DNA from 4 places in the Thalassotalea maritima genome. Region 4 is predicted to be linked to each of the others. Evidence: predicted binding sites of a transcription regulator. Region 4 holds the regulator's gene; each other region holds the start of a gene.

Region 1 (4,409 bases), 850 kb from region 4:
CTGGCGTAGGCGAGATCTCGCAGGTTTAACTGCCAAAAACCAAGCATTTGACCATGAAATAAGGCGTTTAATACAGCAAACATCACCAATAGCGGCACGAAAAATAAATTACGAACTTGCTTTACCGCGATTAACGGACGAGCAAGAATTATTGCCGAAAATAGCATGAAGCTGACGTCAATTAGCATGATAAGCCAGTTTGCAACCACAGGCACGATCATGAAGATGCGAGCGGTAAGCCAAATGCTCACCAATAGCGCGAGCGGCTTACTGTGCAAACTGCGAATGCCAGTCCAGTTTTGCACTGCGGTTAACAAAAAGCCAACAATGATGGCGTTGATGAAGCCAAAAATCATCTCGTGGGTATGATAAAAGTAGCCACCACCGTATAGCGACAAGTCAAATGTACCGCCTAAAAAGCCAGCCCATAAAACCAGAGTTATGCAACTGAATAAAGCACCTAGCGTAAATAACGGGCGAAAGCCGAGACGAAAAAACGGTGTGATGTTGTTTTCCTCGGCAAGATCACTAATTTTCATCATCGCAGTTCCCTCGTGTACTATGCAAGTTATGCTAAGTATAAATCAATAACGCCATGAAAATTGTATTATTTATGTTTATTGCCATGCTTAATAGAACGGATGTGAGGTTATCGAACACATGCTAACAAGGAGCATTTTCGATATCGTTATTAGGGTATTTTAGTCTTGGATGACACACAGATTTGATTCGAGTCTAGGAATACTAAAAAGAGAGATACTATGAAAAGAACACTGCGCTATCCATTGGCGGTCATTGTTGGTTGGGCTGTGGCTATCGGTTTGGTCGCGGTTATTGAAGGTTTAGGGCATATACTGTATCCGCCACCAGAAAATTTGCTGTTAGATAATATCGAGCAGATGAATACGTACATTCAATCAGCCCCGTTTGCGGCTTTGCTTTTCGTCATTTTAGCGTGGTATATCGGCTGCTATGTCGGTGGTCTTGCAGCGTGCGTGATTGCCAAAAGAGCCAGTATGTTAATGGCCGCTTTTGTTGGTGTGCTTATTTACGCTGGCGCACTTACCAGCCTTATGGTTATCAGCCACCCGACATGGTTCTCGGTGGCTGCATTAATTGGCATACCTATCATAACGGCTTTCGCCGGCAAACATGGAAAACGGTTTGAAACCAAAACTTGAGTAACGCCTATGCGCTGTGCAAGCGTCTGATGCCATCGACAACATAACCTGTTTTTGCTAAACCGTGTTCCGTTACCATCTCAATGCGAGTTTGAGTTTGCTGCACATGTGCGTTGACAAGTTAGTCGCTTACATCCAATAGATTAAAGTTACGTAATTCTTTGATATTCGAAACTAAGCGTTGTTCGGTTGCATCAAGCTGTTGCAAGCTATCACACATGTACTCTGCTTTTGCTTCTAAGTCACTTGCTTGCTGTTCGACACTGGCCTCGATATCATCGCCCATTCTTTCCATACGTTCACCGAAGGCTTGCATTTTCTCTTCAAAACTTCCATCTTCGCTGTTTATCGCGGTACCAACGGCAATGAGAATGTCACCAGCGAAACTGGCAATAACAGACTCTATTTCAGCTTCGATTTCGTTTTCCATAAATTGCTCAAACTCGTCAAAGCTTTGTTCGGCAATATAATAACCATTGTTGTCTTTATTAAATTTCAGTGCGACCTTTTCTTGTACTTGCGTTAACAGAGCGTCTAACTTATCGCTGCTTACATTGTCGTCTCCAGTAAATGCCGAGGCAACCGAGGAAATCGCACCAAAGGCAATGCCCACGGCGTCGTTAGCCAAATCTACAACCACAGGCACTTGTTTATTAATTTGCTCAGCATAATCGGTAACTAAGTTTTGTTGTTGCTGATTCAATGCGACTTGCTTGCCGTTAACAAACAAGTGTTGAGCATTATTGATTTGTACGTAAGTTTCATCGTTGTCGATAAAACGAATCTGATCGCCTTCAACTACGACGCCATAGTTGAGATTGATAGAGCAATGATCTGATTGAATATTGTAGTTTTGCTTATCGTCATGCGCGTTAACACTGGTCGACAGTAACGTTAATGCCGTAGTTAAAGCCAGAATCGTTGTTTTCATTATCATTATCCTTGGTTTGCGTTTTTGCCTTATAAAGAACTATGCCTTAACAAGGCAAAACTCTTGCCAAAATTTAAAACCGTTAAAAATCAATTACTTAATGTTCCGTGTTGGTTGTGGTGATTTAATGGTTTAGTCATTTTTACTATTTGTTAGCTTATTTTACCGATAAAGGTTGGCGCTCACTGATATAGCGTGGTTGGTCGTTAAAGCCAAGTATCATTCTGCGTAATAAATCCAAACCAGCACTGGCAACATAGCGTTGAAAGTATTGCCGTCCTGCAGGAAAAAACAGTTTTACGGCTCTGATATCATTTTTGCTACCCCAAGCTAACCAAACTGTGCCGACCGGTTTATCTTCGGTGCCACCATCAGGGCCAGCGATACCAGAAACAGCCACTCCATAATCAGCGCCACTGACAGTTAAAGCACCATGTAACATTTGTTCTACAACGGCTTGGCTTACCGCACCACACTGTTGCAAGGTAGCCGCATCAACATCAAGTAGCTGTTGTTTCATAGCATTGGAGTAGGTGACAAACCCTGCTTCAAACACTGCCGATGAGCCGGGTACTTGAGTGAGTAATGAGGCAATGAGACCACCGGTACAGGATTCGGCCGTGGTGACTTTTAGATTACGCTCTGCCAAAGCATGTATCAGCGTTTTGCCTAGCGTGTCGCCATTATGGTTTACCACATGTTGCCCTAATAATGTGTTAAGTTTGCTGCCCCATTGCTGACGTAATTCGTCGTCTTGTTTAAATCGGCTGGTCACTTTAACTTCTAATATCGGCATGCTGGCGCGAAAGCCAAGCTCGATTTGCTCTGGCCATTCGGGTAATTGCTCATTGATCATCTTTTGTAAGCCGGATTCACCAATACCAAATACATGCATTTTATCGGTTACCACATTCAGCGCATCAGGCAGCATGGTTTGCAATAATGGTTTGATCTGGTCTGCAAACATCGTTTTTAATTCACTCGGTACACCAGGTGTACAAATGATCAAGCAATTATTGTGGGTCAGTTTAAAACCTGGCGCACTGCCAATAGAATTGGTTACCAAATCACAGTCAAGTGGTAGCAAAGCTTGCTTTATATTTGGACCGGTTAACGTGTAATGACGCTTTAGACACCATTGCTTTACATGCTCTAAAGCGAGAGGGTGAATGGTCAGCGGGCGCGCCGATACATCACTTAATGCTTGTGCGGTCATGTCATCCACAGTTGGCCCCAAACCACCGTTAACAATCAATACGTCGGCTGAACGAGACAACTGCTGCATCATCTCAATCAGCAGTGGCAGGCTATCACCAACCGTCGTTTTACAATGCAGCTCAATGCCTATGTCTTTTAATTGTTGAGCAAGGTATGCGGAATTCGTGTCAACTATATCGCCACTCATTAACTCGTTACCGGTAAGTAACAATTGCACATTCAACATATTTGATCCTGAAATAAAAATTTTTTAGATTGGTGTTTAAACCTTTTTACGATAGCACGCATCATAACAGACAAATACGTTAAATAGATGGAAACTGTAATGAACACTGTAAAGCAATTAGTATTATCGAGCTTATTTGTGGTTGCCACACCGGCGTTGGCTGATGTCAGCCAAACCATAGAAAAAACCTTTGAGGTAGGCGATAGTAGCCAACTGATTTTAGAAAACGTTAACGGTGACGTCACCATTAGCTCATGGGATCAATCTAAAATCATGGTGACAGCAGTAAAGGTTGCCAACGACCAAGACGCGTTGGATCGTATGCAAGTGATCCTCAAACAAAGCGGTGATCGTGTTGTTGTTGAAACCGAGTATAAAAGCGATGAAGGCTGGGGTAAAAATGCCAACGGCGGTAGCATTGAATTTACGGTTAAGGTCCCAACTAATGCCAAACTGCGCGATATTGATTTGGTCAATGGCTCGTTGCAAGTCAACGATGTTGCTGGTGAGTTAAATGTGGATATCGTAAATGGGTCGGTTGAAGCAACCGGTCTTGCCTCTGATGTTGAAATTGACTCTGTTAATGGTGGGGTTGAACTTAAATTTAGCAACACAGCCAGCAATATTGATATTGATGTAGAGACAGTAAATGGTGGTATTCGCTTGTATTTACCGAGCGATTTTTCAGCAGAGATTGATGCCAGTACCGGTAACGGTGCCATTAAAACCGAATTTGGTTTGCAAGGCATTAAGGGTAAGTACTACGGTACCGATCTTGAAGGCACTATTGGCAACGGTGATGCCAATATTGATTTAGATAGCGTTAATGGTTCAATTCGCATCTTGAAAAACT
Region 2 (4,409 bases), 530 kb from region 4:
GTGACATCGCTAATTAGCTTTTTCGATTTGCCAACAGCTGGCCCTGAGGATATGACGTTAGCTGCGTATTTACAGCACATGGCACGCGATAAAAAAAATCTCGCTGGTAAACTTCGTTTCATTGTACCGACGGCTATTGGCAAAGCTGAAATTTTTGATAACATAACTGAACAGCAGTTACAGCAAGCGATTGCGCCTTAATCCTTTTTCGCCACCGGGCATAGCAACACAAGAACGATAACATAATGCAAAAGCAACGCGCCTTCCTAAAATGGGCCGGTGGTAAATATACATTAAGTGATACCATTGCCAATATGCTCCCCCGAGGTAAACGTCTAATCGAGCCATTTGCTGGAGCAGGGTCGGTATTTCTTAATACCAAGTATCAGCGTTATCTACTTAATGACATTAATAAAGATTTAATTAATCTGTATAAAACATTACAGCAAACCCCTGAGAAATTTATTAGCGACGCAAGAGCATTGTTCAATGCAGAATATAATGATGCTGACTGTTATTATCAGCTCCGTGCTCAATTTAACGCTAGCCAAGATCCGTACCAGCGTAGCTTATTGTTTTTATATATGAATCGCCATGGCTATAATGGATTGTGCCGTTATAACAGCAAAGGTGGCTATAACGTTCCTTTTGGTAAATACAAACGACCATATTTTCCAGAGAAGGAGTTAAACGCGTTTGCTGCGAAAGCCCAAGTTACGGATTTTGTCTGTGAAGGCTATCGACAAACATTTGCTCGCGCTGAAGATGGCGATGTCATTTATTGTGATCCACCTTATGTACCTTTAAGTAAAACTGCAAGCTTCACTAGTTATGCCGGCAATGGCTTTGGCTTAGATGAGCAGGCTGACTTAGCCAATGCTGCCGAAGAAGTAACCCGTGAAAAAAACGTAACCGTGTTGATATCAAATCACGATACCATTTGGACGCGCAAGATTTACGAGCATGCCGATATATTAAAAACGGTGGATGTGGCTCGCACCATCAGCCAAAAGGGCAGTAAACGCAATAAAGTGGCTGAACTACTAGCTTTATATAAACCACAATAGCCCTGATTATTGGCTAACCCTCAATACCACATTAACAACGAAAACTAGCGCTAATACAAATACCGTCACCGCAATAATTCCAGCGATGATAAAGTGGCTTAATTTTCCTTGGCGAAAGTCTCGTTGTCGGTAAGCATCACTTTGTACGCCTATTAGTGCCGCTAAAATGCTTGCCAACAGTTGTTTGAGCGTTAATGTGTTTTTAGCATTCGCTGGCATGTTCCTACTCCTAATCATTACCTCGGTGTTGATGTTTACCGTTTGGCTTATGTGCATGTGTATTTTATGAATAGACTTGTTTTAGTTAACGGCAAATGATTTGTAAAGTAAAGACATGAAAAAGGCAGCGCAGTGCTGCCTAATGAATGGAGGAATGCAGTCGTTAATGTGTTATCATTTTTGTTATCGGCGATAACCGAGATTAAAAAGTTTTGCCGATACTAAACACTAATGAATCTTCACCATCGAATGTTTCAACATCAAGCTCTTCTGAGTTTTTAATGAGTGATACGCCAACATCAAAACCTCCAACCTCGGTACCGTAGCCGACTTCAAAGTAATCACCGTCAAAGTCTTTACCCCAGCTACCCACGGTTGCGTAGAAACCTTCATATTCGGCAGTAAGCGCGATAAAGTCATAGTCTGACTCTTCAATACCTATTTCTTCATCGTCTTCGTGAGTACCAACACTGTACTCAAGAGAAAGAAAGCTGTAGCTCGCCCCTAAATTTAGTTCATTGTAAGCTGAGTCAAATAAGCCAGTATATTGGTAGGTCGTAGCACCAATACTCAAACCTAAGCCCCCTTCGGTCTCATAACCATAACCAGCGTAAATATCTATTTCCAAACCATCTTGTACATCAGCAACCCAAGTGCCAACATAGATACCGTCATACTCATAATCTAAACCAGCGCTTGCTGAAGCGGTTTCTGTTTGCGCGATACCACGGAAGAAATATTGTGATACTAAGCCGACATTAGCGCTCCAGTTCTCACCAAGATCGTCTGCGATGCTAACAAAGCTGGTTAGTGCCAAACTGGTTGCCAGTAAAGTTTTCTTAAAAGCAATTTTCATATTTTCCCACCTGTCTTAATAGTTTATTAATGTTATTCACCTACTAAGGGTTGATTGCAAAGGTGATGCCAAAAAGTGATAACCGGCTTCTAGCCCTTTTCGTAACGGGGTTTCTAAATATTGGAAACAATAAAATTCTTACCTCTGGTTAAATCTTGCTCGCTTTTGGTGCGGGATGGTCTTTTTTTGTGCACTAACGGCCAGAGATATTAAGCAACTAATGATAAAATTTAGCCATTTTATTGATTGTGAGTTCTACTTATGGCGACAAATTTGCTAAAGTATGGAGCTTATAAGAGTTGACTCCGAGGCACGCCAGTCATGTCTGAAAAATCATCGTTTTTAATTGCTCCCTCAATACTGTCGGCAGATTTTGCTCGGCTCGGTGAGGATGTCGCTAAGGTCTTGGCGGCAGGTGCTGATATCGTTCATTTTGATGTAATGGATAATCATTATGTTCCGAATTTAACGATCGGCCCTATGGTATGTAAAGCATTACGTGATTATGGTATTCAAGCGCCAATCGACGTGCATTTAATGGTGAAGCCCGTTGATAGTTTAATTCCAATGTTTGCTGAAGCCGGGGCGAGTATCATTACTTTCCATCCAGAGGCCAGCGAACATGTCGACCGAACGTTACAGCTAATCAAATCGTATGGTTGCAAGGCTGGATTGGTACTGAACCCAGCAACACCATTACACGTGCTTGATTATGTTATGGATAAGCTGGATGTTATTTTATTGATGTCTGTGAATCCTGGCTTTGGTGGGCAAAGCTTTATCGAGACGACATTTGATAAACTTCGCCAAGTTCGAGCTAAGATTGATGCCAGCGGATACAACATTCGTCTTGAAATAGACGGTGGTGTGAAGGTCGATAATATAAAACAGATAGCCGAGGCGGGCGCCGATATGTTTGTTGCTGGCTCAGCTATTTTTTCTCAACCAGATTATAAGGCTGTTATTGATGCGATGCGCGAGCAACTCGCCAGCATTGATAATGGTAATTTCAATAACTAAGGAATCGCATGACTAAGCCAGTTGTTTTAAGTGGTTGTCAGCCATCGGGTGAGCTGACTATTGGTAATTATCTAGGCGCATTGCGTCAATGGGTTGGAATGCAGGATGATCACCAGTGTTATTATTCATTGGTTGACCTACACGCCATCACAGTGCGTCAAGATCCTGTCGCGTTGCGCAAAGCCGTTTTAGATGGCTTAGCACTATATTTGGCCTGTGGCGTTGATCACAATAAAAGTACCATTTTTGTTCAGTCACATGTACCAGAGCATAGCCAACTTGCTTGGGTCCTTAATTGTTACACGCAAATGGGCGAGCTTAACCGCATGACTCAATTTAAAGATAAGTCGAGCAGGGCGGGTGCAGATATCAATGCAGGTCTATTTACCTACCCAGTATTAATGGCTGCAGACATCTTATTATACAACGCCAATCGCGTGCCGGTAGGCGAAGATCAAAAGCAACATCTTGAATTAGCTCGTGATATTGCAACCCGTTTTAATAACATTTACGGCGATACCTTCCAAGTACCAGATCCGTACATCCCGGAAACAGGTGCTCGAGTGATGAGTTTACTTGACCCACAGAAAAAGATGTCTAAGTCAGATGATAATCCAGGTAATTTTATTGGTTTATTGGAAGATCCGAAGAAGATCACTAAGAAAATCAAACGCGCGGTAACCGACTCTGATGAATTAGCTCGTATTTACTATAACGTAGAAGAAAAACCAGGCGTATCGAACCTACTGAGCTTATTGTCGTGTGCTACTGGTGAAAGCATTGAGTCTTTAGTGCCTAAGTACGAAGATAAAATGTATGGTCACTTAAAAGGCGATGTAGCAGAAGCTGTGGTAGCAATGTTGCAGCCGATTCAACAAAAATTCCATGAATACCGCCAAGATCAAGGATTCTTAGATCAAGTTATGCGTGAAGGTGCTGAAAAAGCATCGGCTCGTGCCAGCAAGGTATTGGCATCTGTTAATGAGGCTGTTGGTTTTATCCCCAAACCTTAAGCATCAGCTATATTTTTACAAAAGCCCGAACAACATAGTTCGGGCTTTTTCGTTATTAGCTACCCCGTCTTGAAATACGTTTTTCGTATCAAAACACGCCAGGATTACAGCGCTATTGCTTATTAGCGTCAGCTTTTGGTTGCTGGCTTGCTTTACTAACTTGTTCGAACAACTGGTCAGTATTGTTATTAAATTGCGCACTATCAGCCGCGGGCTTTATCGACAGCGATGGCA
Region 3 (4,409 bases), 880 kb from region 4:
GTAAAGCGAACACTCACCTATGTTTACGAGGCCTTATCTAATTGATTCAATGCCAACTTATACACATTATGGCGTTAAACGACGGCGAATTTCTTGATAAAACATCACCCAATCCCCCATAAAGCTATACAAAGGGTAGGTAAACGTCGCAGGCTTGTTTTTTTCAAATACTGCATGACCGAGCCAAGCGAATCCATAGCCAACAATAGGTAATAGCCACAGTAAACGATATTGACCGGTTAGTACTGCATAGAGAAAAAGGACGATAACTAAAGCACTGCCAATAAGGTGTAGTGCTCGACAGCGGGGATGTTGGTGTTGCGACAAATAAAACGGATAAAACTCTTTGAAACTGGTGTAGCGCTTTTGTGTCATGACATCTGCTCACGATAATGTACCATTAATGGTCCTGTCACCTTACCAACGCTAATGTCGGTTAACGTCGTATAAAGGCACTCATTAAAAAACGCCTTATATTTATCTGACGTCACATAGACAACAACGCCTTCACTTTCAGGATCTTCTTCTAGCACGGTATTAATTGCGGCCATCAAATAGTGACCAAAGCCGTGATGTTGATGCAAGGGGTGAATGGCGACAAATGACAAAATATGATAACGCGTCATGGTAACCGCTTCGATGATTTGCTGCTCTTTTTGCATCATTTGCTTAGTCGAGACATAGCCTGCCGATAACATCATTTTCAAACGCCAATGCCAAAATCGCTGGGCACCAAATTCATCAGTCGGGCTATGTAAGCAGGCGACGCCAACTAATGCTTCACCACTGTATATTCCCAGTATGAGTTGCTTGGCCTGCCAAAATGCAGCGAGCTCTTCTCGGATGGCCGCGCGTAATTTTTTTTCATAGTCGCCACTATCGTTGCCAAACAGCTCCATGAAAACAGGGTCATCATGATACGCCTGATACAGCAATGATGCCGCAAGTTTTAGCTCCGGAGCCGTTAAGTAGGCGACTCTCACCTCGTTATCCGTCTTTAACTTCACATCGTTCATCATTGCCCTCACAGATATGAATCGATGTCTTTTTTACACCAATTACATACATAAAACCAAATTAAAAACAAACTGTTACCAATGAACCATAGCAAGGCAAGGGAAAATAAGTCAACGAATTTTTGGATGCATTTGATACAACACCTATACTGCAATAACTAAGGTCGAATAATGCTAGCCAGTGAGGTTTCTATGGATTTATCACAACACAATCTTAGCAATTTATTTGCGCAACTTGGTTTGGACAACAACCAACAGTCGATGAAGATATTTATAGAGCGGCATAAAGGCATACCTGAGCATATGCGTTTATCTGAAGCACCATTTTGGAACTCATCACAATCACGCTTTATCGAACAAGCGCTAGAACAAGACTCAGACTGGAGCGAAGTGGTTGATACATTTGACTGCATGTTACGTAGCAAATAACATTAAAATACATCGCCCTCCAACAATTATGCTTTGATACAGTAACTCGTTCGGTGCGCCTGTGATGATGTTGGTATAAGGTTGCAGAAACAAAATAGGCCAAGCTATCGCATTGGCCTATTGGTTAGTCGTGAATAGTGGGTCTGCTCGTTAGCAACGTTCGCGACATTTAACTGCTCAGATGACAATGAACAGCCGGCGCTGTAAAACGCCTTACGCTACGTAAAATACCTGTCGTAAAGTACATATTGTAAGCACATGGCGTTAGCGAGCTAACACACTCAAATCCGTTTAGATTTGCTGGTAAGCACTATCGCCCCAACTGCTCAGCTTGCCGTTTTTGAAAACCAGTGGCGTGCACTCATCTTTGGTCGTTTGACTATCAGCGTGAACTCGGTTAGTGCGGTAATATAACACTTGAATAGATTCACCATTTTTATCATAAACTTCTGAAAAATCTGGTACACCAAGATAATCTTGTGCAGCTAAGTATTCCATACCAACTGTTAAGCGAGCAATTTTCTTGCGATTTTGATATTCACGCTCTTCATGATCAGCCGTAAAATGTGAGTAATCACCATCTGAGCCAGGTGCAACGACAATACAACCAGACAACGCTAAGGTCATTGGGGCGGCAAGTAATAAAGCGGCTAATGATTTTTTCATATTATTCTCTCTTAATATCCATTACTGAGTATTTTCTTAAATTTGTCATGACTAATAAAGCAAATAGGTTGCCAACTATTTTAAGTTATTGTTTTAAAAGGGATTTAACAAATCACCTCAACAATAACCAGTGACAAGCTTAGTTATTTTCGCTATTATTTTGTCAATTTAACAAAATTTGTTTTTATTATGAGCAATTTACAAAATATCTATCAAACAGCTTATCAACTAGCTCAGCAAGGCAAAACACCTTCGGTTGCGTTAATCAAAGGAAAATTGGGTCCAGGCACGCCGTTAACTCAAATCATAAAAGGTTTACAAACATGGCAAAGCAACCCTGAGCTTGGTAAACCCGAGCAAACTGTAGCTAAAGACAACACAGCACACTCATCTGTAGGCGCAGAGGCTTCTGACAAACAACTAGAGCAGCTATTAGCACCGTTAATCGCACAAATCAGCGAATTAAATCAGCAAGTAGCAAAGCTCAGCAAACAAATAAACCAGTTAGAAAAACGCCTGCCATAACAGAATCACAGAAAGCAACGCTTATCCGTATCTTGGTAAGCCATGTATTAAAGAAACCGCAAAGCTTCTTTCATGTTAGTAGCCACTATTTTAAAGTGGCTATCCTCAACTTTACATGTAAATCATTAATCGTGCTTTTTGAACGCCAGCATGTCGATAAAATCGACTAAGCTTGGTGCAATCAACTTGTTCGGTTCTAGCCCCACCGGCTCAGCCCAAACCGCACCGGTTTCATTATCAATCACTAAATTGATTTCTTCCGCGTCTGTTACGGCAAAGAATAACGTCGGCGATTGTTTTAAACGACGCTTCATCAATACATGGCCAATAAGATTTTGCTGTAAACGTTGAAAGTCATCAAAATTCCAAGCAAATAACAGCTCAAGATCGCCCTCTTTGCAGGAGCATGGTATTGCTTCTGAGTAAACGCTGGTAAAGTAATTTTTGATATCTGAATGCAAAGTCAGATCTAGGGCTTTTTCAACATTATCAAAAGACAATGATTCATTAATCGCCACGGGCTGCCAGTTCACCAGATTGTCAGTGTCAGGTTGACCAACTTCGCATGGCGACGGCCAAGCTGGGTCATGTTCAACTTTTGGTAGTTCATTAAAATTGTCTAAGTGGTATTGGCGATATTGGCTGACTAACGCCAGTAGTCTTTCTTGTAATGGGCTCATAAGGTAGAATGCGCGCTTGATAAATTATTGTAGTAAAATTATAGCCAAGTCGCTTTTATCCAAACAAGTGTAAATATGTCGAAATACAGTCATCGTGATGAATTAAAATCATTAGTACTCGGTAAAACCACCGAATACAAGAGTCAATATGCGCCTGAATTATTGCAAGCGGTTCCGCGCTCGTTAAATCGAGATGATCTTAATCTTGGTGAGAAATTACCATTTCAAGGTGAAGACGTCTGGTACGGTTACGAGCTTTCCTGGTTAAACAGTCGCGGTAAGCCTATTGTCGCTGTCGCCGAATTTCGTATTCCTTGTGAAAGTGATAATCTGATCGAATCAAAATCCTTTAAACTTTATTTAAACAGCTTTAATCAAAGCCGTTTTGACGATATAAATGACGTTGAAGTGACATTGCAGCAAGATCTCAGTAAAACCGCCAATGCGCCGGTCACGGTCAAGCTATTTGCTGTCAACAACTGCCCAGCCCTAGCTATTAACGAAAGCCAAGGTATTTGCCTTGATGATCTAGATATTAGCATTGATGATTATCAGTTTAATCGCGAGATTTTAGCCAATGCTAGCGACTCATCGGTGCAGGTTGATGAGCGTCTGCATAGCCATCTGTTAAAATCAAATTGTTTGATCACCAATCAGCCTGACTGGGGCAGCGTTTATATCGACTATAAAGGCGCGAAAATTAATCAGGAACAATTACTTCGCTACATTATTTCGTTCCGTATGCACAACGAATTTCATGAGCAATGCGTTGAACGGATATTCACTGACATTATGGCCTTTTGTCAGCCTGAAGAACTGACGGTTTTTGCGCGCTACACCCGTCGCGGCGGGCTTGATATCAACCCATACCGTTCAAACGTTAACGCAATAGCACCGACCTCGCGTACCTTACGCCAATAGCCATACAGCTTAATAGATATCACATAAGCTATTTTGACGTATCGCTTCCCTAAAAAAACAGTTTTAGGGAAGCGACTGTCACTAGCCATATCATGTCTAGCCCATTCACTGAACCCGCCAACCATTAGCATGTCTCCATGCCCCATGAACTTCCTCAGCCGTAGTAAATATT
Region 4 (4,409 bases):
ATTTGTATTGGCATTGTCAATATATGGTTATCTGCAATACCAGCAATCAAGCCAAATGCCGGAACCACTCATTGATCCGGTTGATGAACCAGCATTTATTGCCGAACAGCTTAGTTCAAGTCAGTATGACAGCGACGGTAACTTAAAACATACCATTTACGCAGATCAAATGACCTATTTTGAACAAAGCAAGCAAGCGAATTTGCTGACACCAGCATATACTATCTACCCAGATGATGGCTCTGCAATCTGGACTTTGTCAGCTGACAAGGGCTTTCTTGGTAATGACAATATCTTAATACTGCAAGATAGAGTAAGATTAGTTAGTGATGATAAAAATGCTTATGTATCAGAGGTAGCTGGCGAACACCTGCAGCTCGATTTAACTAGCAACATCATCACCTCAGAGCAAACCATCTACCTTAAAGGTAAAGGATTTACCATGCATGGTTCAGGTTTGCATGTTGATATCAACACCACCAAATTGACATTGAAAGAACATGTACAAACAGTCTTTAACAAAAATGACTCATAAACTGCTGATTGTGGCACTAATTAGCACTGTGAGTTTTGCAAGTACAGCACAAAAAGCTGACTTTAAAAAACCGATTAAAATCGTCGCTCAAAAGCAGGAAACGGATTTAAAAAACCGTATTGCCAGCTATATTGGAGGCGTCAAAATCAGCCAAGGCTCTCTCGCTATTGAAGCGGATCTGGTGCAAGTGAGTAATATCAAAGGCACCCAACAAAAAAAATATTTAGCCAAAGGTAAACCAGCCAAGTTTAGCCAGACACTTGAAAATGGCGACAAAATTGAACTTCAAGCTAACGAAATTAGCTATTCACCAACCACCAGCACCGTTGTTATTCGTGGCAATGCCAAGGTGAGCCAAGAGGGCAGCATGGTTCAAGGCGAGACCATTACCTATAACCTAGCCACAGAAACATTAACCGCTGATGGCGCGACTGATGGTAAAGGCGTCGTCACCACCATCATTGAGCCAGATGAAATAGAGCAAGAAAAGCAACCTAACTAAGGTCGTGTATAGGTAAGGCAAAAACTAGATAATTATGAGTGCAATATTGGAAGCAAAAAGCCTTGCTAAAGCCTATAAAGGTCGCAAGGTAGTAAAGAATGTCAGCTTAAAAGTTAAGGCTGGACAAGTCGTAGGCTTGCTTGGTCCAAACGGCGCCGGAAAAACAACGTCGTTTTATATGATTGTAGGTTTGGTTGCCAGTGATGCCGGTAGCGTCACCTTGAACGAGGCCGATTTAACCTTAGCGCCAATGCATGAGCGGGCAAGACATGGTATAGGCTATCTGCCACAAGAGGCGTCGATTTTTCGTAAACTGTCCGTTTACGATAACATTATGGCCATTTTGCAAACCCGTAAAGATTTAAATACCGTGCAACGTCAAGAAAAGTTAGATTCGTTAGTAGAAGAGTTTAATATTGGCCATATCATTGAAAATACCGGACAGAGCTTATCTGGTGGTGAACGCCGCCGCGTTGAAATCGCCAGAGCATTAGCTGCTGATCCACAATTTATTTTGCTCGACGAACCATTTGCCGGTGTCGATCCTATTTCTGTCGGCGATATTAAAAAAATTATTTTACACCTCAAAGATCGCGGTATCGGCGTACTTATCACCGATCACAACGTTCGTGAAACGCTTGATGTCTGTGAACACGCATACATCGTCAGTCATGGTGAACTCATTGCTGAAGGGAATGCCCAACAGGTCTTGGCAAATCAGCAAGTCAGAGATGTATACTTAGGCGAGAAATTCACGCTATAGTTAAGAGACATAAGGTGCGCATCGCCATCACTAGCTAGCGTGCCGAAAATAAATAACAATTGAGTTTGTAGGAATTACACAGTCTATGAGACCCAGTCTTCAGCTGCGCATTGGCCAGCATTTAACGATGACTCCACAACTGCAGCAAGCGATAAAATTGCTGCAGCTCTCGACGTTGGACTTGCAGCAAGAGATTCAAGAAGCGCTAGAAAGCAACCCATTGCTTGAAGCCAATGAAACGATAGAACACAGCGCAGACAACACATCAAACGACAGCAACGATGGCAGTGAAGATGCCACACCGACTCAAGATGAAATCTCAACATCCGAAGCATTGTCGCAAGAAGATATTCCGCAAGAATTATCAATCGATAGTACCTGGGAAGACAGCTATAGCGCGGGGACATCTAATACTGGTTTAGGTAAAGATCTTTCTGAAGAATTTACTTACCAAGGGGAAACCAGCGAGACCATTCACGATCATCTACTTTGGCAAATGGAACTCACTCCATTTACTGAAGTTGATCGCAGTATCGCCATTGCAGTCATCGACGCGATTGATGATGCTGGTTACTTAACCGTCTCACCGACCGATATTTTAGAAAGTTTAGGCAATGACGACGTTGAACTCGATGAAGTAGAAGCGGTTATAAAACGAATCCATATGTTTGACCCTATTGGCGTCGCTGCTTCTTCGGTACAACATTGTTTATTAATCCAGCTTAATCAATTCGACGCCGATACACCATATTTAAGCGAAGCCAAATTGATTATTACTAATCATATCGACCTGTTGGCTAATCGTGACTTTCGCACCATTATGCGAAAGACAAGGCTCAAAGAAGATCAGCTTCAGCAAGTCATGCGCTTAATTCATAGTCTCAACCCAAGACCAGGTGACGCGATAGCCCAATCGCAAGAAGAATATGTGATCCCTGATGTTTCAGTATTCAAAAAAAATGGTCGCTGGCAAGTTGAATTAAATCCCGACACCACACCTCGGTTGAATATTAATAATCATTATGCGGCCATGGCAAAAACCTCGTCAGCGCAAGACAGCCAGTTTATTCGCTCACATTTGCAAGAAGCAAAATGGTTTATCAAATCCCTAGAAAGTCGCAACGACACCTTATTAAAGGTATCTAATTGTATTGTTCAACAACAACAAGCGTTTTTTGAACACGGTCCAGAAGCAATGCGACCGATGGTATTAAATGATGTTGCTGAAATGGTCGAAATGCACGAATCAACAATATCGCGAGTTACCACACAAAAGTACATGCACACGCCGCGAGGAATATTCGAATTAAAGTATTTTTTCTCAAGCCATGTGAGTACCGACAGCGGTGGAGAATGTTCATCTACAGCCATACGCGCGTTAATCAAAAAGCTGGTCGAAGCGGAAAATCCGAAAAAGCCGTTAAGCGATAGCAAGATTACCGCGTTACTTGCCGAGCAAGGCATTAACGTGGCACGTAGAACCATAGCCAAATATCGAGAGTCCTTGGGAATACCTCCATCAAACCAAAGAAAGAGCTTAATTTAAGCACCAACGATAAGGATCGAGCTTATGCAAATCAATCTATCTGGGCACCACGTAGAAGTAACCGATTCTCTGCGAAGTTATGTAGAACAAAAATTTGAAAAACTGTCTCGACATTTTGATCACATTAATAATGTCTACGTCGTGTTAAAAGTTGAAAAATTACAACAAATTGCAGAAGCCACCCTTAATGTTAACCAAGGTGAAATTTTTGGTGCCGCCGAAAACGTTGATATGTATGCATCAATTGATGCGCTCGTTGACAAACTTGATCGGCAGGTGCTCAAACATAAGGCCAAATTATCCAGTCATTAATCTATGAATCTTACCTCTTTGTTGTCGCCGGATTGCACAATATGTGCAGCTCCGGCCAACAGTAAAAAAAATATACTTGAGCAAATTAGTCTCATTGCCGCTAATAAAATATCTTCTGCAAGTGCCAAGGACTTGCTCAACGGCCTTATTAACAGAGAAAAACTCAGCAGCACGGGTATCGGTAATGGCATTGCTATTCCCCATGTAAAAATAGATAACAGCGAAAAGCCAATTGCCGTGCTCATGACTTGCGATAAGCCTATCGACTTTGATGCGATTGATAATCGCCCAGTTGATATTTTCTTTGCGCTGTTTGTTCCCGAAGACAGCTGCCAGCAGCATTTGCAAACCCTAGCCAATGTAGCCCGTTTTTTTGCTGATAAAGATACCAGTAAAAAAGTACGTCGCTGTCTTAGTGCTGAGCAGCTCTATGCACTTGTCGCCGAAAAATAATTATCATAAAAGGTTGAATTAGATGAAGTTAATGATCGTCAGTGGTCGCTCAGGCTCAGGTAAAACCGTTGCATTAAGGGTACTTGAAGATCTTGGATATTACTGCGTTGATAATATCCCTGTGAACCTTTTACCTGCCCTAACACATACCGTTATTAACGATTACGATCGGGTGGCTGTATCGCTCGATGTGCGCAATTTACCAAGCAATCCAGAAGATGCCAGTGAAATAATCGACTATCTTCCTTCGGCTGTCGAGTTAAATATTCTGTATCTCGATGCCGACGATAATGAGCTG

The links. The regulator sigma-54, encoded in region 4, starts transcription at its own class of promoters, with help from an activator protein. The targets are predictions, from matches to a motif close to GTTGGCACGNNNNTNGNNT.
Region 1: a site for sigma-54 is predicted at 2,165-2,183, ahead of ACAX20_RS12665 (YggN family protein). Genes of this name have one in related genera too.
Region 2: a site for sigma-54 is predicted at 2,197-2,215, ahead of ACAX20_RS14155 (TorF family putative porin). Genes of this name have one in related genera too.
Region 3: a site for sigma-54 is predicted at 2,169-2,187, ahead of ACAX20_RS05575 (DUF3192 domain-containing protein). Genes of this name have one in related genera too.

Annotation. Positions count from the first base shown of each region.
Region 1 is NZ_CP166919.1:2,843,118-2,847,526, reverse strand. It holds gene ACAX20_RS12675 (NnrS family protein) at 1-542, opposite strand, end outside; gene ACAX20_RS12670 (hypothetical protein) at 762-1,181, shown strand; gene ACAX20_RS12665 (YggN family protein) at 1,303-2,112, opposite strand; gene ACAX20_RS12660 (CinA family nicotinamide mononucleotide deamidase-related protein) at 2,270-3,556, opposite strand; gene ACAX20_RS12655 (DUF4097 domain-containing protein) at 3,656-4,409, shown strand, end outside.
Region 2 is NZ_CP166919.1:3,164,441-3,168,849, reverse strand. It holds gene aroB (3-dehydroquinate synthase) at 1-201, shown strand, start outside; gene ACAX20_RS14165 (Dam family site-specific DNA-(adenine-N6)-methyltransferase) at 246-1,067, shown strand; gene ACAX20_RS14160 (DUF2970 domain-containing protein) at 1,074-1,286, opposite strand; gene ACAX20_RS14155 (TorF family putative porin) at 1,489-2,142, opposite strand; gene rpe (ribulose-phosphate 3-epimerase) at 2,464-3,162, shown strand; gene trpS (tryptophan--tRNA ligase) at 3,171-4,175, shown strand; gene ACAX20_RS14140 (FHA domain-containing protein) at 4,288-4,409, opposite strand, start outside.
Region 3 is NZ_CP166919.1:1,266,487-1,270,895, reverse strand. It holds gene ACAX20_RS05590 (Mpo1-like protein) at 67-375, opposite strand; gene ACAX20_RS05585 (GNAT family N-acetyltransferase) at 372-1,016, opposite strand; gene ACAX20_RS05580 (DUF2789 domain-containing protein) at 1,209-1,445, shown strand; gene ACAX20_RS05575 (DUF3192 domain-containing protein) at 1,737-2,111, opposite strand; gene ACAX20_RS05570 (DNA-binding protein) at 2,301-2,636, shown strand; gene syd (SecY-interacting protein) at 2,762-3,316, opposite strand; gene queF (NADPH-dependent 7-cyano-7-deazaguanine reductase QueF) at 3,392-4,237, shown strand.
Region 4 is NZ_CP166919.1:387,431-391,839, reverse strand. It holds gene lptC (LPS export ABC transporter periplasmic protein LptC) at 1-535, shown strand, start outside; gene lptA (lipopolysaccharide transport periplasmic protein LptA) at 525-1,037, shown strand; gene lptB (LPS export ABC transporter ATP-binding protein) at 1,072-1,800, shown strand; gene ACAX20_RS01690 (RNA polymerase factor sigma-54) at 1,886-3,346, shown strand; gene hpf (ribosome hibernation promoting factor) at 3,371-3,658, shown strand; gene ptsN (PTS IIA-like nitrogen regulatory protein PtsN) at 3,662-4,111, shown strand; gene rapZ (RNase adapter RapZ) at 4,134-4,409, shown strand, end outside.